DNA from 3 places in the Mesorhizobium sp. P2_F5 genome. Region 2 is predicted to be linked to each of the others. Evidence: riboswitches for the same ligand, from Rfam matches in the RefSeq annotation. Region 2 holds a riboswitch; each other region holds the start of a gene.
The links. A riboswitch is a leader RNA that binds a small molecule or an ion and turns the genes downstream of it on or off. The one in region 2 is predicted to bind cobalamin.
Positions count from the first base shown of each region.

Region 1: linked by a shared signal. The riboswitch ahead of AC1DYO_RS06705 (DUF1636 family protein) and the one ahead of AC1DYO_RS01675 (aromatic ring-hydroxylating oxygenase subunit alpha) in region 2 are both predicted to bind cobalamin.
Region 3: linked by a shared signal. The riboswitch ahead of AC1DYO_RS14330 (CbtB domain-containing protein) and the one ahead of AC1DYO_RS01675 (aromatic ring-hydroxylating oxygenase subunit alpha) in region 2 are both predicted to bind cobalamin.

Region 1 covers NZ_JBFUEY010000004.1:28,429-35,837, reverse strand. The annotation lists gene AC1DYO_RS06715 (cobaltochelatase subunit CobN) at 1-1,876, opposite strand, end outside; gene cobW (cobalamin biosynthesis protein CobW) at 1,991-3,043, opposite strand; gene AC1DYO_RS06705 (DUF1636 family protein) at 3,046-3,474, opposite strand; cobalamin riboswitch at 3,514-3,718, opposite strand; gene AC1DYO_RS06700 (winged helix-turn-helix domain-containing protein) at 3,748-4,947, opposite strand; gene AC1DYO_RS06695 (NADH-quinone oxidoreductase subunit A) at 5,281-5,646, shown strand; gene AC1DYO_RS06690 (NuoB/complex I 20 kDa subunit family protein) at 5,637-6,218, shown strand; gene AC1DYO_RS06685 (NADH-quinone oxidoreductase subunit C) at 6,223-6,828, shown strand; gene AC1DYO_RS06680 (NADH-quinone oxidoreductase subunit D) at 6,838-7,409, shown strand, end outside.
Region 2 covers NZ_JBFUEY010000001.1:352,110-359,518, forward strand. The annotation lists gene AC1DYO_RS01660 (ABC transporter ATP-binding protein) at 1-737, shown strand, start outside; partial or broken gene AC1DYO_RS01665 (DUF680 domain-containing protein) at 803-985, opposite strand; gene AC1DYO_RS01670 (DUF680 domain-containing protein) at 1,084-1,290, opposite strand; cobalamin riboswitch at 1,792-1,993, shown strand; gene AC1DYO_RS01675 (aromatic ring-hydroxylating oxygenase subunit alpha) at 2,111-3,358, shown strand; gene AC1DYO_RS01680 (FAD-binding oxidoreductase) at 3,396-4,496, shown strand; gene AC1DYO_RS01685 (hypothetical protein) at 4,663-4,815, shown strand; gene AC1DYO_RS01690 (nucleotidyltransferase family protein) at 4,815-6,284, shown strand; gene AC1DYO_RS01695 (FAD-binding oxidoreductase) at 6,375-7,115, opposite strand; gene AC1DYO_RS01700 (molybdopterin-dependent oxidoreductase) at 7,112-7,409, opposite strand, start outside.
Region 3 covers NZ_JBFUEY010000009.1:3,019-10,427, reverse strand. The annotation lists gene AC1DYO_RS14365 (creatininase family protein) at 1-88, shown strand, start outside; gene AC1DYO_RS14360 (tyrosine phosphatase family protein) at 98-607, opposite strand; gene cobD (threonine-phosphate decarboxylase CobD) at 604-1,659, opposite strand; gene cbiB (adenosylcobinamide-phosphate synthase CbiB) at 1,658-2,635, shown strand; gene cobO (cob(I)yrinic acid a,c-diamide adenosyltransferase) at 2,773-3,387, opposite strand; gene cobU (bifunctional adenosylcobinamide kinase/adenosylcobinamide-phosphate guanylyltransferase) at 3,387-3,899, opposite strand; gene AC1DYO_RS14335 (CbtA family protein) at 3,892-4,701, opposite strand; gene AC1DYO_RS14330 (CbtB domain-containing protein) at 4,717-4,896, opposite strand; cobalamin riboswitch at 4,933-5,128, opposite strand; gene AC1DYO_RS14325 (gamma-glutamylcyclotransferase) at 5,197-5,889, opposite strand; gene AC1DYO_RS14320 (aromatic ring-hydroxylating oxygenase subunit alpha) at 6,009-7,172, shown strand; partial or broken gene AC1DYO_RS14315 (MFS transporter) at 7,173-7,409, opposite strand, start outside.

The DNA.
Region 1 (7,409 bases), on a different contig from region 2:
ACAGGCCGAAGGCGATCAGGTCGTGGCGCGGCGGGAGTGTCGGGTCGTGGTAGTCGGCGCGGCGATCGGCCGAGCGGCCACGGTCGGGGGCAAGGGCGACGGTGACGTTGCCGAAGATGGCGGCGCGGAAGGGGAAGTGTTTTTCGCGAGTGCTCCGCGAATGTCGGCGTTCTGTCGCGCCCCCCTCTGTCCTGCCGGACATCTCCCCCACTTGGGGGGAGATTGGCAGTTCCGTTGCCGGCTCTCTTCCTGCAACGGTTGAGATTAGCGAAAGCGGAGATGACGGCACAATCTCCCCCCTTGTGGGGGAGATGTCCGGCAGGACAGAGGGGGGCGCCTCGCGCAAACCCGTCTCGTCTTCAGCCTTTCCCCAAGCGGCCGCTACTTTGGCAATTGCCTCAACCGGCAACTCCTTCGATAAGTCGAGATACTCCTCCAACCACAACCCATCACCGCTGCGCTCCAACGCATCCAGCAACCCACGCGGGGTTTGCGGAATCCCTTCAACCACATAACCCTGCTCCTTCAGGTCATGCAGCATGGCCAGCACGCTCGACGGCACATCCAGGCCCACGGCATAGCCGGTGCGGCCGGGGGCGCTCGGATAGTCCGGGATCACGATCGCCAGCTTGCGCTTGGCGCGGGGCGCCTCCTGCAACCGGATGAAAGCCGCTACCCTATCCGCCACCTGCGCCACGCGATCCGGCTCCGGCCGGTTGGCGAAGGCGCGGTGGCCGAGTGCGGGGTCGGTCTCGCTTTCGCCCTTGAAGGAAATCGCGCCGGCGAGGATGCGGCCGTCCAGTTCGGGCAGCACGACATGCATGGCAAGGTCGGCCGGTGCCAGGCCGCGCTGGTTGTTGTCCCAGACGTCGCGGCGGGTGGTGGCGACGATGACTTGGAAGACCGGCACGCCGGCGCGGTCGAACAGGGTTTCGACGCCCGGTTCGGCGCCGGAGGCAAAGGCGGTCGCGGTGATGATGGCGGCGGGTTTTAGCGAGGCAAGTGCTGTTTCGACGAAGGCGAGCGAGGTTGGGTCTTTGAGGCTGGAGACGAAGATTGGAACAGGGGTGATGCCGCGCTGGCGGAGTGCTGCAAAAAGCGCGTCGATGGGCGCGACATCGGCGGCCAGCAGCATTGAGCGGTAGAAGAGGATGGGGATGATGGGAGCGGCGTCTCCCTCCCCCTCGAGGGGAGGGTGGCCCGCAGGGCCGGGTGGGGTCGGTACGACTGGATGTGGCGCTTCTTTAGGTCGGCGCGCTTCGGAGAGGACCCCACCCCCGGCCTGCGGCCGGACCCTCCCCTCGAGGGGGAGGGGAACGACGCCGCTGCCCGGCTCGTAGTAGCCAGCCTTCGGCACCGCCACCGGCTCAGCCGCCGCGACATCCGACCCGGCCAATCCAGCCAGCCGCTGCATCAGTGCCGTCATATTCTCTGGCCCGCCCTCGCGGAAATACCCCAGCAGCGCGTCCAGTTCCGCGCGCGGCAGGGTCGAGGCTTCGATCAGCCTGAGATCCTCGTCGTGGCTTTCGCCGGGCAGCAGCGCCAGCTTGATGCCCCGCGCGCGGGCAGTCGCGGCAAGCTGGTCGCAGCCGTAGCGCCACCAGTCATAGCCGCCGAGGATGCGCACCAAAATCACCTTGGCGTGGCGGGCGACGCTGTCGACCCAGAGGTCGACGGACATGGGATGGCGCAGGTCGCGCAGCGCCGCCAGCCGCATCGAGGGCAGGCGGCCGGCGTCGGCCTTCCACGCCGCCGCCAGGCCGGCGAGATCGCTGTCGGTGAAGGACAAGGCCACGATATCCGCCGGCGTCTGCCTGAGATCAACTGGCTCGGCGAGATCGTCGAGCGAGGCGGAGGTCGTGGTGAGTATATGCATTGCGGCCTAGCGCGTTTCACCGTTTCACGGAAACGGCGAACCGCTCTATCTCCTTGTTTTTACGCAATTCCTGTGGGAAAACCGTTCCACACTTTTCCTGGAATTGCTCCTGGGTCAGCCGGCGAGTATACGCTCGATCGCCGGACGGTTCAGCCCCTTCAGGCCAATGACGACGAGGCGCGAGCGGCGGTCGTCCTCGGCCGTCCAGGCGCGGTCATAGTAATGGTTGACGCGCGGGCCGACGGCCTGCAGCAGAAGCCGCATTGGCTTGCCGCCGACATCGACGAAGCCTTTTACGCGCAACACATTCTCTTCTTCGGCAATTGTGGCGACGCGTTTGGCCAGCTCGTCGGGATTGGCGATCGAGGGAATGTCGACGATGAAGGTGTCGAAGTCGTCATGCTCGTGGTCGAAAGCGCCGTCATGGTGCGACTTGCGGTTCTCGATGTCGTCCTCGACGGCGAGGCCGAGGCCGAGCAATACGGATGGATCGACCTTGCCGTGCGCCGTCGGCACGATCTTCACGGCGCGGGCGGAGTGTTCATTGATGATGGCGTTGGCGCGGGCCGAACCGGCTGAATCCATCAGATCGCTCTTCGACAGGATGATCAAGTCGGCGCAGGCGATCTGGTCCTCGAAGACTTCTTCGACCGGGTCGTCATGGTCGAGCGTCTCGTCCTGGACGCGCTGTGCCTGCAAGGCGTCCATGTCGTTGGCGACGCGGCCCTCGGCCAGTGCCGGGCCGTCTACCACGGCGATGACGCCATCGACCGTGACCCGGCTCTTCACGCTTGGCCACTGGAACGCCTGGACCAGCGGCTTGGGCAGAGCGAGGCCTGAGGTTTCGATCAGGATGTGGTCGACCTTCGGTGTCAGCGCCAGGATCTTGTCGAGGGCGGGCACGAAGTCGTCGGCGACGGTGCAGCAGATGCAGCCATTGGCCAGTTCGACGATGTTTTCCTCGGGGCAGGTGTCGATGCCGCAGCCTTTCAGGATTTCGCCGTCGATGCCGATGTCGCCGAACTCGTTGACGATGATGGCAATGCGCTTGCCGCCGGCGTTTTCCAGGAGATGGCGGACCAGCGTCGTCTTGCCGGCGCCGAGAAAGCCGGTGACGACGGTGCAGGGAACACGGGAGAGATTGCCGGCCGGATTTGGAGCGTTCATGGTCAGTCCTTCAGCATGTCGAGGGGTGGAAGGCGGGCAACGAGGCCGCGCTTGAGGCTATCGGGCCGTCCGCGCCAGGGGATGAGGCCGTCGGTCGAGGTGGCGAAGAGTTTTGCGCCGGTGACGAGATCGGCGCCGCTGGTCGGGGTCAAATCGCCGAAGACATAGCTCCAGCAGCCGTCGCGCAGGATCGCGGCGCTCAGCCTTCGCTTGCAATTGCCGAGGCATTCGACGGTGCGGACGCGGATGTTGTCTTCGGCTGCGACGCGACGCGTGTCGTCGGCCAGCAATTCGCCGGCGCGGGGGTGGGCGTCGGAGCCGCTCTCGTCGCGGCAGGAGGCGCAGACGATGACGGTCACGCCAGTCAATGCGTCGCTATCGGCGGACGAAACATCCGCTGTGCCAGCCGAAAAACTGCTGTTCTGGTCCAAAAACCGGGCTCCTTGCCCGGAAACCCGCCGGGCGATCGGATTCTATAGTCGCAGACGGCAGGTCTCCTGGCTCGCGAGTCGTCGCCTTGGTTAGCCGCCTTCCCGGTGTTATCCAGTGGCTTTCGGCCTTGGCTCTTCGCTTACAGTTGCGGGGACAGCCGCGGATTTGAGACCGAAGTCCCGCACCGCATTCCCTCTTGGCCCCAGCCGTTGCGGGCAGGGGACCGTCTGGACCGGATTTAGGCTTTTGCGGGCGGCGATGTCAACGCACGGCTACGACACCGCGATGTCGGCCAAAGGCTGTCCAAGGTCGCCGGCAGGCGTCACCTCGATCCGCTCAAGCCCAAGCCAGCCCTGCATCTGCTTCAATTCCTCGAAGAGTTGCGCGGCGGTCTCCGGCGGCGCGCCGGGCTCGGCATAGGCGGCATGGATGCGGAGCACACTGGCCGGGCGATCGGCCTTGAGGTCGACGCGCCCCACGATCCGGTCGCCGAGCAGGAAGGGCAGGACGTAGTAGCCATACTGGCGCTTGTCGGCAGGGGTGTAGATCTCGATACGGTAGTGGAAATCGAACAGACGCTCGCTGCGCGAGCGCTCGAAGACGACCGGGTCAAACGGCGCCAGCAGGGCGCGAGCCTCTATCCTGCGTGGCAGACGGGCATCCTTATAGAGGTAAGCCGGCTTGTCCCAGCCTTCGACGCGCACCGGCAGCAGCTCACCCATCTCGACCAGTTCCTCCAGCCGGCCCTTCATGTCGGCCGGCGACAGGCGGAAATAGTCGCGCAAATCGCCTGACGTCGCGATGCCATGGGCACGAGCGGAAATGCGTAGCAATTCGCGGTGCGCGTCCTCGGCCGCCGGCACCGGCAGATCGAGGATCGCCTGCGGCAGCACGCGCTCGGGCAGATCGTAGAAGCGCTCAAAGCCGCGGCGGTGCGCCGTGGTGATGCGTCCGGCCCAGAACAGCCATTCAAAGGCGTGCTTGGCGTGGCTCCAGCCCCACCAGCCGCCCGAACCCTTCTGGCCTTCCAGCGCGGAAGCCGCGATAGGACCGCGCTCGGCGACCGCTCGGTAGATCTCCTCGATATAGGCGGCGTGCTCGCGGCCCCATTTGGCGAGGCCCAGATACATTTCGTCGCCGCTCTCGGCGCGCTGCATGCGCCAGCGCATCAGCGGCCAGGTCTCGACGGGCAGGAAGGAGGCCTCATGCGCCCAGTATTCGAACACGGTGCGCTTGCGGGTGACGGCGGCATTGTCCAGCAGAGCGAGCGGGTAGGGACCAAGGCGGGAGTAGAGCGGCATATAGTGAGCGCGCACCACGGCGCTGACGGAATCGATCTGCAGCAGGCCGGTGCGCGAAAGCACCCGAGCAAAGTGGCGGCGGTCCGGTGTGCCGCCCGGCCGCGGGTCGATAAAACCCTGCGCGCCAAGCGCGATCCGCCTGGCCATGGCGAGCGATATTTTGTCCTTCATCAAGATGCCTTTGCCCTGGTCCTGTTGCCGTATTTTTAGCCGGTGATTCCGGCGATGCTAGCAGGCTTGTGGCGGGAGACATGTCAGGAGACAAAAGTGGAGTAAAAAGCGAAGGAAATCAAACAGGAGCGGATCGGACCAGTTTTTCCCGACCTGCCGTCCAGCACTGCGTTTTGAACAAGGTTTGACTTGCTTCGCCGAAAGCCCTGCGCTAACCCTCGCCGCGTTGCAGCATAGGCACCTAAAACGGTTCAGCGGTTAAACTGTCACGCTTCCGCATTAGGATTGGTTGCTGTAATCAAAGTGGATTGGCCGCCAACGGAAAGCCGCAGCATGAACGCATTGCTCAGTTCGTACCTGCCCATCGTCCTCTTCATCGCCGTGGCGGCGGTCGTCGGCCTGGCGCTTATCATCGCGCCGTTCCTGGTGGCCTACCGCAATCCCGACCCGGAAAAGCTTTCCGCCTATGAGTGCGGCTTTAACTCGTTCGACGATGCCCGCATGAAGTTCGACATCCGCTTCTACCTGGTGTCGATCCTGTTCATCATCTTCGATCTGGAAGTGGCCTTCTTGTTCCCGTGGGCGGTGTCGTTCTCGAAGATCGGCATGCTCGGTTTCTGGTCGATGATGGTGTTTTTGGCGGTGCTGACCATCGGCTTTGCCTATGAATGGAAAAAAGGAGCGCTGGAATGGGATTGAACGACAGTTCCGGTACGCTCGTCGCGCCCAAGCCCAAGGGCCTGATCGACCCCAATACCGGTCGCCCGGTCGGTTCTGACGATCCGTTCTTCCTCGAGATCAACAATGAACTCGCCGACAAGGGCTTTCTGGTCACCTCGACCGAGGCGCTGATCACTTGGGCACGCAGCGGCTCGCTGATGTTCATGACCTTCGGTCTCGCCTGCTGCGCCGTCGAAATGATCCACACCTCGATGCCGCGCTATGATTCGGAGCGGTTCGGTGTTGCGCCGCGCGCGTCTCCGCGCCAGTCCGACATCATGATCGTCGCCGGCACGCTGACCAACAAGATGGCGCCGGCGCTGCGCAAGGTCTACGACCAGATGCCGGAGCCGCGCTACGTCATCTCGATGGGCTCCTGCGCCAATGGCGGCGGCTATTATCACTATTCATACTCGGTGGTGCGCGGCTGCGACCGCGTCGTGCCGGTCGACATTTATGTGCCCGGCTGCCCGCCGAGCGCCGAAGCGCTCCTCTACGGCATTCTTCTCCTGCAGAAGAAAATCCGCCGCACCGGCACCATCGAACGGTAGACCCATGGCTGCATCCCTTAGCGAACTGTCGACCTATCTCGGCGAAAAGCTCCCAGGCCGCGTCCACGACGCGGTGCTGGCCTATGGCGAGCTCAGCATTTCCGTTGAAACCGGCGATCTGATCGACGTGGTGACCTTCCTGCGCGACGATCCGAGCTGTCAGTTCATCTCGATCATCGATGTCTGCGGCGCCGACTATCCGTCGCGGGCCAAGCGTTTCGACGTCGTCTATCATCTGCTGTCGCCGAAGCAGAATTTGCGCATCCGCATCAAGGTCCAGGCCGACGAAGAGACGCTGGTGCCGTCGCTGACATCAGTCTATCCCGGCGCCGACTGGTTTGAGCGCGAGACCTACGATCTCTATGGCGTCCTGTTCTCGGGCCATCCGGACCTGCGCCGCATCCTCACCGATTACGGCTTCGAGGGCCATCCGCTACGCAAGGATTTCCCGCTGACCGGTTTCGTCGAAGTGCGCTACGACGACGAAGCCAAGCGCGTCATCTACGAGCCGGTGGAATTGAAGCAGGAATTCAGGAACTTCGACTTTTTGAGCCCATGGGAAGGGACGGATTACGTTCTTCCCGGGGATGAAAAAGCCAAGACGAATTGAGGCGCCAGAATGGCCGAAACCTCCGTCCGCAATTTTAACATCAACTTTGGACCTCAACACCCTGCAGCGCATGGTGTTTTGAGGTTGGTGCTTGAGTTGGACGGCGAAGTGGTCGATCGCGTCGATCCGCATATCGGCTTGCTCCACCGCGGCACCGAAAAGTTGATCGAGCACAAGACCTATCTGCAGGCGATACCTTATCTCGACCGGCTCGACTATTGCGCGCCGATGAACCAGGAGCATGCCTTCGCGCTCGCTGCCGAGCGACTGCTCGGCATCGAAGTGCCGAAGCGCGGCCAGCTGATCCGCGTGCTCTATTGCGAGATCGGCCGCATCATGTCGCACATCCTCAATGTGACGACGCAGGCGCTCGACATCGGCGCGCTGACGCCGCCGCTGTGGGGCTTCGTCGAACGCGAAAAGCTGATGGTGTTTTATGAGCGGGCTTCCGGCTCGCGCATGCATGCCGCCTATTTCCGCCCCGGCGGCGTGCACCAGGACCTGCCGGCGAAGCTGGTCGAGGACATCGGCAAGTGGATCGACCCGTTCCTGAAGTCGCTCGACGATCTCGACAGACTGCT
Region 2 (7,409 bases):
ATCTCGACCGTCTGCCCAAGGCGATGTCGGGCGGCCAGCGCCAGCGCGTCGCCATCGGCCGCGCCATCGTGCGCAACCCGAAAGTGTTCCTGTTCGACGAGCCGCTTTCGAACCTCGACGCCGCATTGCGCGTTGCTACCCGCATCGAAATCGCCAAGCTCAAGGAATCGATGCCCAACACGACGATGATCTATGTCACCCACGACCAGGTCGAAGCGATGACGCTGGCCGACCGCATCGTCGTGCTGAAGGACGGCCATATCGAGCAGGTCGGCACGCCGATGGACCTCTACAAGAAGCCCGGCAATCTGTTCGTTGCCCAGTTCATCGGCTCGCCGGCCATGAACATCCTGCCGGCAACGATCGACAAGACGGGCGATCCGACCATTGTCAGCCATGTCGGCGGCCGCAAGGCGACGGTGCCGATCGCGACGCCGGCGTCCGCCAAGGGCGCGGCGGTCAGCTTCGGCGTGCGGCCGGAGGATCTGTCGGTCGCCACCGGCGCGGAATATCTGTTCGAGGGGGTGGTGGACTATGTCGAGCAGCTCGGCGAGGTCCAGCTGGTCTATGTCGACATCGGCCGCGCCGACCTGCCTCTGGTGACCAAGCTGCCCGGCAATGTCGAGGTCAAGCGCGGGGCAAAGCTGCGGCTGACCGCGGATGCCGGCGACCTGCACATCTTCGACGCCGACGGACACTCCTTCTCGCTCAAGCCCCTGGAAGTGAAGGCGGCCTGAGAGCCGGCTCCTCGTATCGGCATGAAAAAAGAGCGGCGGGCCAGGCCCCCCTTCAACAGCTTGTAGACCGGCGAACCGGTGTTCGGTACCGACGACGTGCGGGTATTGTCGACGTTGACGGTCGCCTGGTTGTCGACGGCGCTTGAGCCGACATTGTCGTTGCGGGCATAAGCACTGCCGGCGGCAATCAAAAGCGCAGCGGCAGCAAGAGCAATCTTCTTCATTTCAAGTCTCCTGAATTTCATCATGCGGCAAAGCGGCCGGTGATCCCGCCGCTCTGCGTCTTGTTCGATGTTCGACTGGGATCGTTTTCGGAAAAACTCTGAGGTCAGATCCCGATCGGCTGTTAGCGGTTGCCGAAGAGGTTACGGTCGGCGCCCTGTGCAGGGGCCTGAGCAGCCGAATCCGACTTCACGATAGCAGCGGTATGGCCGCTGTCGGTCGACGTAACCGCAGGCTGGTTCGAACCATTGGAACTGTAATTGTCGCTACCAGCGAAGGCGCTGCCGGTGATGGCCAAAACGGCGGCGGCAGTAAGGATGATCTTTTTCATTTTTAGTACTCCAGTTTGTCTGTCCGTCTAGCGGCGTGTCCTGGGAGGATTTCGCGTCGTTCGGACAGCCCCGATGTGGGAAAGCCATAGGCTGGTTTCCAATCACGAAGTTGTTCCGTGTGGACCACGACTCTGCACCTTGAAATTGTGCCAGAGAGTTCCCTCATGGTGCTTTATTGCATTGTTTTCAGATAGTTATGTCGAACCGAGCGGTTCGCTCCGGTGTCAGCTTTCGGGCCGTCGTTCACACCGTCCTGCACGCATTGTCAACAGAAACGAACCGTTCGGTTCGATTTTAGAGATCGCTAATAGTAACTTTTCGATACTGTTAACCTATTTTGCCGGCGCAGGGGGCTGGATTCGAAGCGATTCGAAACGGCGAGGATCGCTTCCCAAGACAGGATTTCAGCCGTTCAGTCGTCGGCTGAAGCGCATGCCGCGCGTGTCGCGCCGCATGGATACGATGTCGCTTTCATGCCGATGTCGCGATCGCTGCCGTGGTTAGATGATCACATCTCAGGTGCCGCTTCGTGACGACGCAGCGGAGAATTGGGAAGCCGGTCAGAATCCGGCGCTGCCCCCGCAACGGTGGTGGAGTTCAAGTCGCAACGGGAGACCACTGGGCAACAGCCTGGGAAGGTGTCGCGATGGTCCGCAAGGACAACTCCAGAGCCCGGAAACCAGCCCGAGATGCTTGAACTCGACTGATCGCGGTGGGCGGTCAAGAGGTGGGTAGCGCATGTCCGGCGGCTTGCCGGCCTGCGGCCGATCCTTCCTCCATCACCACCAAGTTCAGTCCTTAAACCACGAGGACGGAACTATGGATGCGCGCAACGATATGCTGAGGCTCTTGAATGGCCGCAAGCAAGGCTTTTCGCTGGAACAGCCCTTCTACACCGACCCGGACTATTTCAAGCTCGATATGGAGCTGATCTGGTATCGCGACTGGCTGTTCATCGGCCATGATTGCGAGCTGCCGAAGCCCGGCAGCTATATTACCGTTCAGATCGGCGACTATCCGGTGGTTCTGGTCCGCGACCAGAAGGGCAACATCAACGCCTTTCACAATTCCTGCCGCCATCGCGGCAGCCGCGTCTGCAACACCGAGAAAGGCACGGCGGCAAAGCTCGTCTGCCCCTATCACCAGTGGACCTACGAGCTGGATGGCCGGCTCTTGTTCGCCCGCCAGATGGCCGAGGGTTTCGACAAGAGCCAGTTCGGCCTGAAGCCGGTCGCCTGCGAAAGTGTGGCCGGTTACATCTTCATCTGCCTGGCGAAAGAACCTGCCGACTTCGCGCCGATGCGCGCCATGATCGAGCCCTACCTCAAGCCGCATCGGCTGAATGAAGCCAAGATCGCTTTCGAATCGACCATCGTCGAGAAGGGTAACTGGAAGCTGGTCTGGGAAAACAACCGCGAGTGCTATCACTGCGCCGGCAACCATCCCGAGCTCTGCAAGACCTTCCCGGAAGCGCCGACGGTGACCGGCGTGCAGGGCGCCGACAGCGATCCGGAGATGCTGGCGCACTGGGCAAAATGCGAAGCGGCGGGCCTGCCGAGCAAATTCCGTATCGATCCGGCCGGGCAGTACCGCGCCACCCGCGCGCCGCTGCTGCGCGATGCGGTCAGCTATACGATGACGGGAAAGCGCGCGGTGACGAAGAATCTGTCCGACACCGTTGCCGCCGACCGCATCGGCACCTTGATGCACTATCACTATCCGACGACCTGGAACCACATCCTGATCGACCATGCGGTCACTTTCCGGGTTCTGCCGATCAGCGCCACCGAAACCGCGGTGACGACAAAGTGGCTGGTGCACAAGGATGCCGTCGAGGGCGTCGACTACACCATCGACGAACTCATTCATGTCTGGACCGAGACCAACGACCAGGACCGCCGCATCGTCGAGGAAAACGCCTTCGGCATCCTGTCTCCCGCCTATGAGCCGGGTCCCTATTCGGAGCTGCATGAGGGCGGCGTGATCCAGTTTGTCGAATGGTACGCAGCCTTCATCGGTCCGCGCCTCGCCGAAGGCGGCCGGCCGGCGCTGCGCAGCGTGGCGTGAGCTCAAGCAGGCGAAGAAGGACCAGAGGATGAATGCGATGACGGATCTTGGCCTCTATCGCCATCTCGACCAGATGGCGCCGTGGAACGACAGGCTGCAGGTGCTGGAAGTGATCGGCGTCGCCGACGAGGCGCCTGACGTAAAGACCTTCACCTTTCGCTCCGACAACCAGACCTGGTTCCGCTACCAGCCGGGCCAGTTCTTGACGCTGGAACTGCCGACGCCGGACGGGCCGCTGATGCGCACCTACACGCTGTCGTCGTCGCCGTCGCGGCCATTCTCGATCGCGGTGACGGTGAAGGCGCAGGCCGGCAGCATCGGCACGCGCTGGATGTTCGACCATCTGGTGCCCGGCTCGCACGTCAAGGCCTATGGGCCGGCCGGCGACTTCTCACTGCACAGCCACCCAGCGGCTAAATATCTGTTCATTTCGGCCGGCTCCGGCGTGACGCCGATGATGTCGATGCTGCGCTGGCTGAACGACTGCGCGCCATGGACAGATGTCGGCTTCGTCAATTGCGCGCGGCGTGCGGAAGAGATCATCTTCCGCAAGGAACTCGAACTGCTCGGCGGCCATATGCCCGGCCTATCGCTCGGCTTCATGATCGAGGAACGCTCGAGCCGTGAAGGCTGGTACGGTCATATGGGCCGCATCGACGCGATCCGGCTGCCGCTGCTGGCGCCCGACTTCCGCGAACGCGAGATCTTCTGCTGCGGCCCCGATCCGTTCATGCGCGCCGTGCGCGGCATGCTGGATGCCGCCGGCTTCGACATGACGAAATACCATCAGGAGAGCTTTGCCGCGCCTGCGGTGGAGGAAGTCCCGGCGCCGTTTGCCTCACCCGCCGAAGACGGCACTGCTGTCCCTGGCGAAGCCGTGACGCCGATCCGCTTCTCGCTTTCGGAGGTCGACGCGGACTGCGTCGCCGGCCAGACCGTGCTGCAGACAGCGCGCAGCTCGGGTGTGCGGATACCTGCGGCCTGCGAGTTCGGCCTGTGCGGCACCTGCAAGGTGAAGAAGGTCTCCGGCGCTGTCGAGATGAGCCACAATGGCGGCATCCTCGACCACGAGATCGATGACGGCTTCATCCTTGCCTGCTGCTCGAAACCGTTGTCGGCGCTCGAGATCGAGGCCTGAGCGGCGCCGACATCGCCGCAACTGGTCACGAGGCGCAGGCATGGCGCTCGCGGGTCTTAGTCTTGCCAAGCAAGGGCCAACTGATCTAGACGCACCTTTGGAAGGGCCTGCCAGACCGTGAACCGGGGGCGATCCCTTCAGGGGCGTCCGCGACGGGGATAGAGCGATGCAGCAGCGGGTCTACGCGATCGTCGCTGTCGCCCGGGCGCGCGAGGCGGGCATTGTACTGACCATGCTCGACGAGGTCCTGGCCTTACGCCGCTCTCTCGACGTCGTAAGGCTGGCCATGCAAACGCGGGCAGGGAAGAAGACCGAGTGATGGCCAAGGCTCTTCGCCGCATCGGCCGCCGGTTTCCGGACTATGGGTGGTCATGGCCCACAGGCGGCCTCGACCAGCTGCTAAAGGCCGCATTGTTGCCTGATGAAGAGGCGGCCGGCCGTTACGCTGCGCGTTGGCTCGATGACAACGACATCGACCATGTCTCCTTCCGTGAACATCGGCTGCTGGCGGCGATCTCCGACAGGTTTGGCCGCAAACTCGCCGGCCACCCGGCGCATCCACGCCTTGTCGGCCTGCAAAAGATGCTGTGGACCAAATCGCGGCTGGCGATGCGTGAGGCCGAGCCTGCCCTTCAGGCCATGGTCGGTGCCGGCTGCGCGGTCATGCTGATCAAGGGCGCCAGCCGCATCGCGGTGAACGCATCGGCGCAGCGCGGCCGGGTGGCGCACGACATCGACATATTGGTGCGCCCGCAAGACATGCTCGCCGCCTTCGACGTGCTGACGCAGCGCGACTGGCAGATCGCAACCGGCGTCAGCCCGCAGTTCCTGCGCACCAGGCTGGCGTCGTTGCGATCGATGAATTTCTTCAAGGGTAATTTCGGCGATATCGACCTGCACCAGCAGGCCTATGACGGATCGCAGCAAAGCGCGGAAGATGATCTGGCGATCTGGCAGCGGGCGCGGTTTGCCGAGTTCAACGGCGTCCGCCTGCTCGTCCCATCACCTGCCGACCGCATGACGCTCGCCATCGCGCATGGCGGCCTCGATGCCCATACCCACAGCGACTGGCTGGTCGACTGCGCCGTCGCCATCCAGGGCGGCGAGGTCGACTGGGACGTATTTGCCGACATCGTCGCCAGGCGCCACCTGGCCGTCGCCGCGGCGGTGGCGCTGTCCTACCTCAGCCTGGAGATCGGCATTGCGGTGCCACCGGGCGAACTCGCACGAACGGTAGCGAGCGCCGATCGCGCCGGCCTGTCGCGCTGGTCCTCGGTCTTGCAAGCCAAGCCACGCACCGATTTCGGTGGCCTCGTCTGGCTGTCGCGCGGCTTTGCCAAGCAACTGCGCCTGAAACGCAAGAAAGGCCGCCTGCAGCAGCCGGCAGCAACCGTCTGGCGCGGCAAGCCGGTCTTGCGCAGGGCAAAGCCGGCGCCGGCGGCCTTTGCGCTTTCGCAGGCTCTGCCGTCTCCGAACATGGCTGGCGAGATGATGCTGGACGTCACCGTCAGGATCGTCGTTCCGCCGGTGCGCCGCCGAATCGAAATGGAGATCAATGCCGGCGGCCAGCATGTCGCCCGCCTGCGCTCGCTGGTGATCAGCCGCGCCGGCGGGGAAAAGGTGCTGCATTTTCGCGGTCGGGTTAGCCTGGGGGAGGCCGGCCGGGCGCTGATGCTCGAAGCCCGGCCGTCACGCCAGTTCCGCACCTGGGACAATGAGGCCGAAATCGCCGCCTATGGCGCATTGCCGTTCCAATTGCTGTCGGCACGGTTTTCGCCAACCCGCTAGAGCAATTCCAGGAAAAGTGTGGGCGGTTTTCCCGGGAAAAGCGCGGAGCGCTTTCCCTTGGGAATTGCGTAAAAACAAAGACATATCTGTTCAGACGCCGTAGCGCTCGGTGCGGATGATGTCCGCTGATATGCCGGCGTCGATCAGCGCCTGGGCGGCCGCCGAGACAAAGGCGTTCGAGCCGCAGACGAAGGCGAGCGTCGGCGGTTGCGGCAGCCGCGCCAGCGCCTGCATCACCATTGCCGTGTCGATACGCCTCGAATAGTCGGACGGGCGCCGTGCCGCCTCACGCGTCAGCGTCAACACGAGGTCGAAACCGTCGCGGTGGTCGTCGAGACCGATCAACTCGTCACGGAAGATCACCTCATCCCAGACCCGCACCGAAAACATCAGCGCGACCGGCTCCGCCGATTTGCGCAAGGTCCGGTGACGCACCATCGCCATCAGCGGCACCACGCCGGAACCGCCGCCGACCAGAAGCAGCGGCCCGCCATCGCTGTCGGACCAGACGAAATGCCCGCCAAGCGGTCCGCGCAGCTCGATCTCATCGCCGACCGCCGCCACCTCGTGGAAAAAGGGCGAGACCTCGCCGTCGTCGAGTTTTTCGATCGCCAGCTCGATCGTGGCGCCGCTTTCCGGCGCCGAGGCGATGGAATAGGAGCGGCGCGCCTGGTAGCCGTCAGGCGCCGTCAGCCTGACGTCGACATGCTGTCCGGCGCGATAGGCAAAAGGCCGCGACAGCGCAAAAAAGAAACTGGTGACGCGCGGCGTGCGCTTTTCGATCCGGGTGATTTTCGCCGTCTGCCAGGGAGATTGCGGCGCTTCGCTCATGGATCGCCGCTATAGCGCTGTTCGCGCCACGGATCGCCATAGATGTGATAGCCGCGCAATTCCCAGAAGCCCGGCTCGTCACGCTCGGTGAATTGCAATCCGTTCAGCCATTTGGCCGACTTCCAGAAATAGAGATGCGGCACCAAAAGCCGCGCCGGACCGCCATGGTCCGGCGTGATCGGCTTACCTTCGTAGAGCAGCGCCACCATCGCCTTGCCGGTGGTGAGATCCTTGGCCGGCACATTTGTGGTGTAGCCGTCGAACCCATGTGCCAGCAGGAAGCCGGTCGGCGCT
Region 3 (7,409 bases), on a different contig from region 2:
CCGGCTGACCGCGGAGCATCAGGCCGACGGTTTCATCACCCTGCTGAAAGACGTGCGCAAGGCGAAGCTCGCCGACTGGCTGGCGTAGCGGGCCGCCTTAGCCGCCGATCTTCAAAACGAAAGGCGTGCCCTCAAAAGCGTCGGCGCCACGCCCGATCGCCTCAATCGCTTCGATCATGCGGCCTTGTCGCGAGAGCAGAGTGTCAGCGACGGCGATCAGCCGCGGATTGGGCGTCGCCGAGGGCGAAAGCATCCGCAATGTCTGCGCCAATTCTGCCTCATCGCGCTTTGGCGCCAGCGCCGCGGCGATGATGTAGGCCGAGGCGGTCGAGCGACTGATGCCGGCATAGCAATGCACGACCATCGGATTGGCACGGTCCCATTTGCGGGCGAAATCGAGCAGATTGCGCACGTGATCCTCGCCCGGCATGGTCATGCCGTCTTGCGCCACCGCAATGTCGTGCATGACCAGATGCAGGTGGTTTTCCCGCGAGATCGAGGCCGGACGCGTCACCTCGGTGCCGGCGGCGAGCAGTGACAGCACGCGCTCGGCGCCGCTTCTCGCCACCGTCTCCTCGAGCTTGGCCAACGAACAGACATGGATCATAGCGCGATCTCCTTCGGCTCATCGTCGCGCCGCGCGTGCCAGTCGGCAAGCGCCGATTCGAGCCGCCGCCATTCCTCCTGACTTCCAGGCAGCCCGGCACGCAGCACCCGCGGCCGGCCGGAAAAATGCCGGAGCAGGATGCCGCGCTCGCCGAGCGCCGAAAACAGCCCGGCCGCGTTCGGAATCTGAAGATAACGAAACAGCGTCGTGCCGCCGGCGACAGCAACGCCGAATCGCGCAAACAGCGCGTCGAGCCGCACGGCATCCGAAACCAGCCGGCGTCGCATGTCAGCCTGCCAGCCGCTGTCGGCAAGCGCGCGAATGCCATACTCCAATGCCGGACCGGCGACGGCCCACGGTCCGAATTGGGTCTCCAGCCTTTCGACCGTCAACGCATCGGAAAGCGCGAAGCCGAGCCGCAGGCCGGCAAGGCCGAAGAACTTGCCGAACGAGCGCAGCACGACGATGCCGCCCTGCCCGACATCGCCGGCAAGGCTTTCGGCGTGCGGGCCGACATCCATGAAGGCTTCGTCGACGACCAGCAGCCCGCCCTTGGCGCGCATTGTCTCGGCAAGCCGCAGCAGCCTTTCCCGCGACACGACGCGCCCGTCGGGGTTGTTGGGATTGACGACGATGGCGAGGTCGGCCGCGACGAGCGCCTCGACATCGTCGACCTCCGCCACGGCATGGCCGGCGATCGCAGCGGCCCTGGCGTGCTCGGCATAGGTCGGTCCCAACACCAGCGCACGGCCGGGGCTCACCAGCGAGGCGACGCGCGGCAACAGGATCTGCGTACCTGGGGCCACCGCCACATTCTCGGCCGAAGGCGCGCCATAGGCGCCTGCCGCGATCCTGGCCAGCTCATGCAGGCGCCCAGCTTCCGGCAATCGTGACAGAGCGGTGGCGGGCAGCTCGAAAAGCGGGTAGGAGTGCGGATTGATACCTGTCGAGAGATCGACGAAAGGCTGTGGCGCGTGAGGGAAGAGCGCGCTCGCCCGGCCAAGGGATCCACCATGATCCACCGCAGCAATCGCTCCATCAGAAAGCTTCATGTCGATCCTGATCGCTTTCCTGTCGCTGGTCATCGAACGCATCCTGGGCTACCCGGATTGGCTGTTTCGTGCCGTTGGCCATCCTGTCACCTGGTTCGGCAGGCTGATATCCTTTCTCGACCTCAGGCTCAACCGCGCCACTGATTCCGACGCCTCGCGTCGCCGCCGGGGCGTACAGGCGCTTCTGGTCATCGTGCTGGTGCCGGCAGCAATTGCCTTTGTCGTGCAACTCCTGCTCTGGCAGCTCTTTCCTGCCGGGATGATCGTCACGGCAATTCTGGCCTCGTCGCTGTTGTCGCAGAAGAGCCTTACCGAGCATGTCGAAGCGGTGGCCGATGCGCTGGACACAGGCGGGCTGGCGCTCGGCCGCATTGCGGTTGCCCGCATCGTCGGCCGCGATCCCGAAAAGCTCGACCATGCTGGCGTCAGCCGCGCCGCGATCGAAAGCCTGGCCGAGAATTTTTCCGACGGCATCGTCGCCCCCGCCTTCTGGACCGGGGTCTGCGGGCTGGCCGGCGGCGTCGCCTACAAAGCCGCCAACACCGCCGATTCGATGATCGGCCACCGGACCCCGCGCCATGAGGCCTTCGGCCGCGCGGCGGCGCTTTTCGACGACTGGATCAACCTGCCGGCCTCCCGGCTGACCGCGCTGCTGATCGTTGCCGCCGCGTTTCTTGTTGACGGCGCCGATCCCCGCAACGCCTGGGAAGCGGTGCGGCGCGACGCCAAAAAACACCGTTCGCCCAATGCCGGCTGGCCGGAGGCGGCGATGGCGGGCGCCCTCGGCCTGGCGCTCGCCGGCCCGCGTACCTATGGCGGCGTTGTCGTCGAGGATGCGTTCATGGGCGAAGGCGGTCGCCGCGAAGCCGAGAGCCTCGACATCAGGCGGGCGCTGAAACTGTATCAGGTCGCCGACTATCTGCTGATCGCGCTGTTCGGGATCCTGTCGGCGGTGCTTATCGCGGTGACGTTCTGAGCCCCCTCACCCTCACCCTCCCCCTTGTGGGGAGGGTCGGCGCGAAGCGCCGGGGTGGGGGACTGCGCCCTACGAGAACCCCCACCCCGATCCGCTTTGCGGATCGACCCTCCCCACAAGGGGGAGGGTAAAAACTCTCAGAACTCGATCCCCTGCTGCGCCTTCACGCCCGCGGAAAAATGGTGCTTGGTCACGCCCATTTCGGTGACGAGGTCGGCCGCCTCGACCAGCGCCGGCTTGGCATTGCGGCCGGTGACGACGACATGCAGGCCTTCGCGCCGTGCCTTGAGCGCTGCCACCACCTTATCGAGATCGAGGTAGTCGTAGCGCAGCGCAATGTTGAGTTCGTCGAGCACAACAAGGCTGATGGAGGGATCGGCAATCAGCTCCAGCGCCTTGGCCCAGGCCGCTTCGGCCGCCGCAATGTCGCGCTTCAAATCCTGCGTCTCCCAGGTGAACCCCTCGCCCATTGTGTGCCAGACGACGCGGTCGCCGAACGCCGCGAAAGCATCCTTTTCGCCGGTGTGCCATTTGCCCTTGATGAACTGGACGACGCCGACGCGCTTGCCGTAGCCGAGCATGCGCAGCGCCAGCCCGAAGGCAGCCGTGGTCTTGCCCTTGCCGGGTCCGGTGTTGACGATCAACAGGCCCTTCTCGACCGTCTTTTCCGCGACCTCGGCATCCTGTACCGCCTTGCGCTTGGCCATCTTGGCGCGGTGGCGTTCCTCGTCCTTTGCGTCGATGTCGGTCATCATTTCACCTTGAGCGGCAGCCCCGCCACCATCAGTAGCACCGTATCGGCAATTGCCGCGACCTGCTGGTTGAGCCGGCCGGCGGCGTCTCGGAACCGGCGCGCGAGCGCATTGTCCGGCACGATGCCTTGCCCGACTTCGTTGGAGACCACGAACCACGGTCCGCGCGGCCGCGACAGCACGTCGGCCAGCCGCCGGCATTCCATCTCGAGATCATGGTCGGAAAGCATATGATTGGTCAGCCACAGCGTCAGGCAATCGACAAGCGCCGGCTGGTCGTCGGGCAAGGCTTCCAGTGCACCGACAAGATCGAGTGGCGCATCGATGGTCGCCCACCCCTCGCCGCGCCGCGACCTGTGTTGCGCGATACGCTCACGCATCTCATCGTCATAGGCTTCAGCGGTGGCGATATAGGCCCATGGCGGCGGCAGCGCCGTCGCCAGGGTTTCGGCATGCGCGCTCTTGCCGGAGYGCGCACCGCCGATGATGAAGGTTAAACTGCGATCAGGCAAAGCTGTCGCGCAGGCTGGTCGCCGTACCGGTGAAACGTCCGCGCACCACGCCGACAACCGCACCGAGAACCAGCCAGAACACCAGATTGGTCACCGTCACCGCCACCACGAACTGATGATGCAGGCCTTCCGGGATCGGCGTCTCGAAACTGTCCGGCTGCGGCGCGCCGACAATATGCGGGGCGACAATCAGGACGACGGCTAGGACAGTCAACGGCGCCGACGTGCGGAAGGCGATCAAGGCAAGGCCAATAGCAGTCGCCACAACCGTTGCCACCCACCAGATCTGGCGCGGCATGAGATCGGCCGCCGGCATTGCCGGCAGTTCCGGCGGCAGGCCGAGGCCCGGCGCCAGCGTGAACACGGCAAAGCCGGCCAGACCCCAGAATACGCCCTGGCGCCAGTTGCCGATGCCGCCGGCGAATTCGGAAACCGCCACCAGGACCAGCGCGAAACCGATGCCGGTGACGATATTGGCCAGCACGCTGAAGGCGAAGCGCTCGAAGCCGTCGGCCGGCGCCCAGCCTTCGTCCTCCGCTGGCGCGGCCGTTTCAGCCGGTGCGGGTGCTGCGCTGCTCATGGCATTTCCCGCCGGCGCGGCGGTGCTCATGGCATTGGTGTCCGTAGCGTTGGCGGCGGGCGCTGCGGCATGCTCATGCTTATGGCCGCCACCGGCCTGTTCGTAGACTTCCGCCTTCAGGATGAGCGGCACGGTGGCATAGGCCTGCATGCAGGCGAGAACGACGCCGGCCACGAGCCCGGCGATCGCCGCGACGAACACGACGTTGCGAAACAGGTTCATGATGTCAGATCCTCGTCAGTGGCAGGGAAACGCCATCGAATGGCGATAGTCATGCGCGGCATTGTGGACCGCATCGATATGCGAGAAGCCGACAACGCCGATGACGAAAATGCCCAGAAACGCGCTAAGCACGAGCTGCATGAAGCGCGACTGCGAGGAGACGGAAGCGCCGAGGGAGACGGAAGCGGTATTCATATCTTGTCCTTTCGCCCTCCACCCGAGGGCATCGAAGTCAGTTCCCTGTCGCCGGCAGGTCTCCTGGCTCGCGGATCAGCGCCCTTCCCCACCTTCCCGAAGAAAAAATCCTCAGTGGCTTGGAGAGGACTACCGCACACAGTTGCGGGGGCAGCCACGGCATTGGGCAACAAGTCAGCCCTCACCGCATTCCCTCTTGGTCCCTAACGGAACCGACGACATGCATGACTATAGGCTGAAACAGCCGCATCCGGCAAACCAAATTCCGGCAGCCAACAGCGCGAATGCGCCACTCAGGCCTCAGGGGTTCAAGGCGGTGATCCGCTCCGCAACCAGTCGCTGCAGCCGCCACAGATGGCGGTCGTGAATGCCGCGCTCCTCCAGATTCTTCACCGTGTTGTAGAGGTAGTCGGCGCCCGACCCCCAGTGCCCGCAGGATGTGGCCAGCCTGTCGACGACCTTCGCCTCGTCGAGCGGGCCGGAATAGGTCAGGCCGTTGCGGTTGATGACGAAGGCCAGCGCCCTGAGCGGACCGGCCTCGCTTGCAAGCTTCAGCATGCGTGGCCGGTAGCTTGTCGGTTTCAGCGTGACTTCGCGCCGGAAGAGCCGGCCCAGCTGCTGTCGTCGGTTGTCGTCGGCCAGCCGGAAGGCCACGCCTTTGCACTGTCCGCCACTGTCGAGCGCCATCATCAAGCCGGGGCTTTCCTTGGTGCCCCGCCAGCGCGTCATGTTCATACAAAAGGAACGGTGCCAGCCGCGTGCCAGCGCAACGCGGTCCTCGATATACTCGATTTCCGGTTTCCAGATCAGCGAGCCGTAGCCGAACAGCCACAGCGGTTCGCTATCGGGGAGCTCAGCCTGCAATTCATCCAGCAGCGAATCGTAGTCGCTGTCATCGAGGTGCATCGCGTCCGGATCCGGCCCGGGGTCCCTGATCTCGCGCCAGCAGCGCGCGACCAGTTCCGGCGTAAGCGACATCTGTCGTGCGGCCAATTTCCGAATCCCCATGTCCGGACATGATTATGCGCAGCACCGGCAACCGGCAATGTCAGCCGTGATTGACAAACGATTTGCCGGGGTGTCGGCTGACGTATCCCTAGAGGAAGCCAGCCATGCAACCCAATCCGGGCCAGCACGACCCCTATAACGGCTTGACGAAGGCCGAGCCGACGCTGCCGTCCTCGGCCTATTGGGATACCGAGGCTTACCAGCGCGATCTCGACGCCATCTGGTACAAAAGCTGGCTGCTCGTCTGCCGCGAGACCGACCTTGCCCAGCCTTTGGCATTCAGGACGTTCCGCGTCGGCACGCAGGAAATCGTCGTGCTGCGCGACGACACCGGCGAACTGCGCGCCTTCCACAACACCTGTCGGCATCGCGGCTCGCAGCTTTGCCAGGAAAGCGAAGGCCGGCTGAAGGCGCGGCTCATCACGTGCCCCTACCACGCCTGGTCCTATTCGCTGCGCGGCGATCTCGTGCGCGTTCCCTCGAAATCGCTGCCCGAGGGTTTCGATAAGGCCGATCATCCGCTCTACCGCGTTGCGCTGTCGGTGTGGCGCGGCTTTGTCTTCGTCAACCTGCAGGAGGATGCGGCCGGCTCGGCGCAGGCATCCTTCGATCCGGCATCCGGCGACCTCGCCAACTGGCCGCTGGAAACGCTGGTGTCAGGCCATGTGCTGCGCAAGGTGATGAACTGCAACTGGAAGATCTTTTGGGAAAACTTCAACGAGTGCCTGCACTGCCCCGGCGTCCACAAGGACCTGTCGCGACTGGTGCCGATCTACGGCCGCGGCCTTATGAGTCGGCGCGACGACCCCGACTGGGTCCGCCATGCCGACAATGACGCGCCGGAGTTTTCCGGCGGACTGCGTACCGGTGCCGAGACCTGGTCGCGCGATGGAGAGGCGCATGGCCCGGTCTTCTCCGGCCTGACACCGGCCGAACGCGCAGCAGGCCAGACCTATTCCACCAGCCTGCCGTCAATGTTCATCGTCGGCCATGTCGACTATGTCCGCACCGTGCGGCTGACGCCGCTCGGCCCCGAACAAACCGAGCTCACCGCCGAATGGCTGTTCGCACCGGAGGCGCTGGCTGAGACCGACATCGACAATGTCGTCGCCTTCGGCACCCAGGTACTGGAAGAAGATGCGGCGATCTGCGAGGTCAACCAGAAAGGCCTGCGCTCGATGCGCCACCAGGCCGGTGTGCTGATGCCGGAGGAGTACGACCTGCACCGTTTCCACAACTGGGTGCGCGAGCACCATGCGGCATCCTGATCAAAGCGATTTCGGCAGATAGCGCCACGTGACGAATCCGCAGACGGCCGCCAGCAAGCCCAGGGTGACAAAAACCGAACCCAGGCCGAAAAACGCCAGCACCACGGAATAGACCAGCGGCGGCGTCAGCTCGGAAAAGTCGAGATAGGTGCGGTAGACCGCAGCCATCTGCGACCGCTCATAATGCCTGACCGAGCGCATGAAGGCGGTCGAGCCGAGCGCATCGAGCGCGATGGT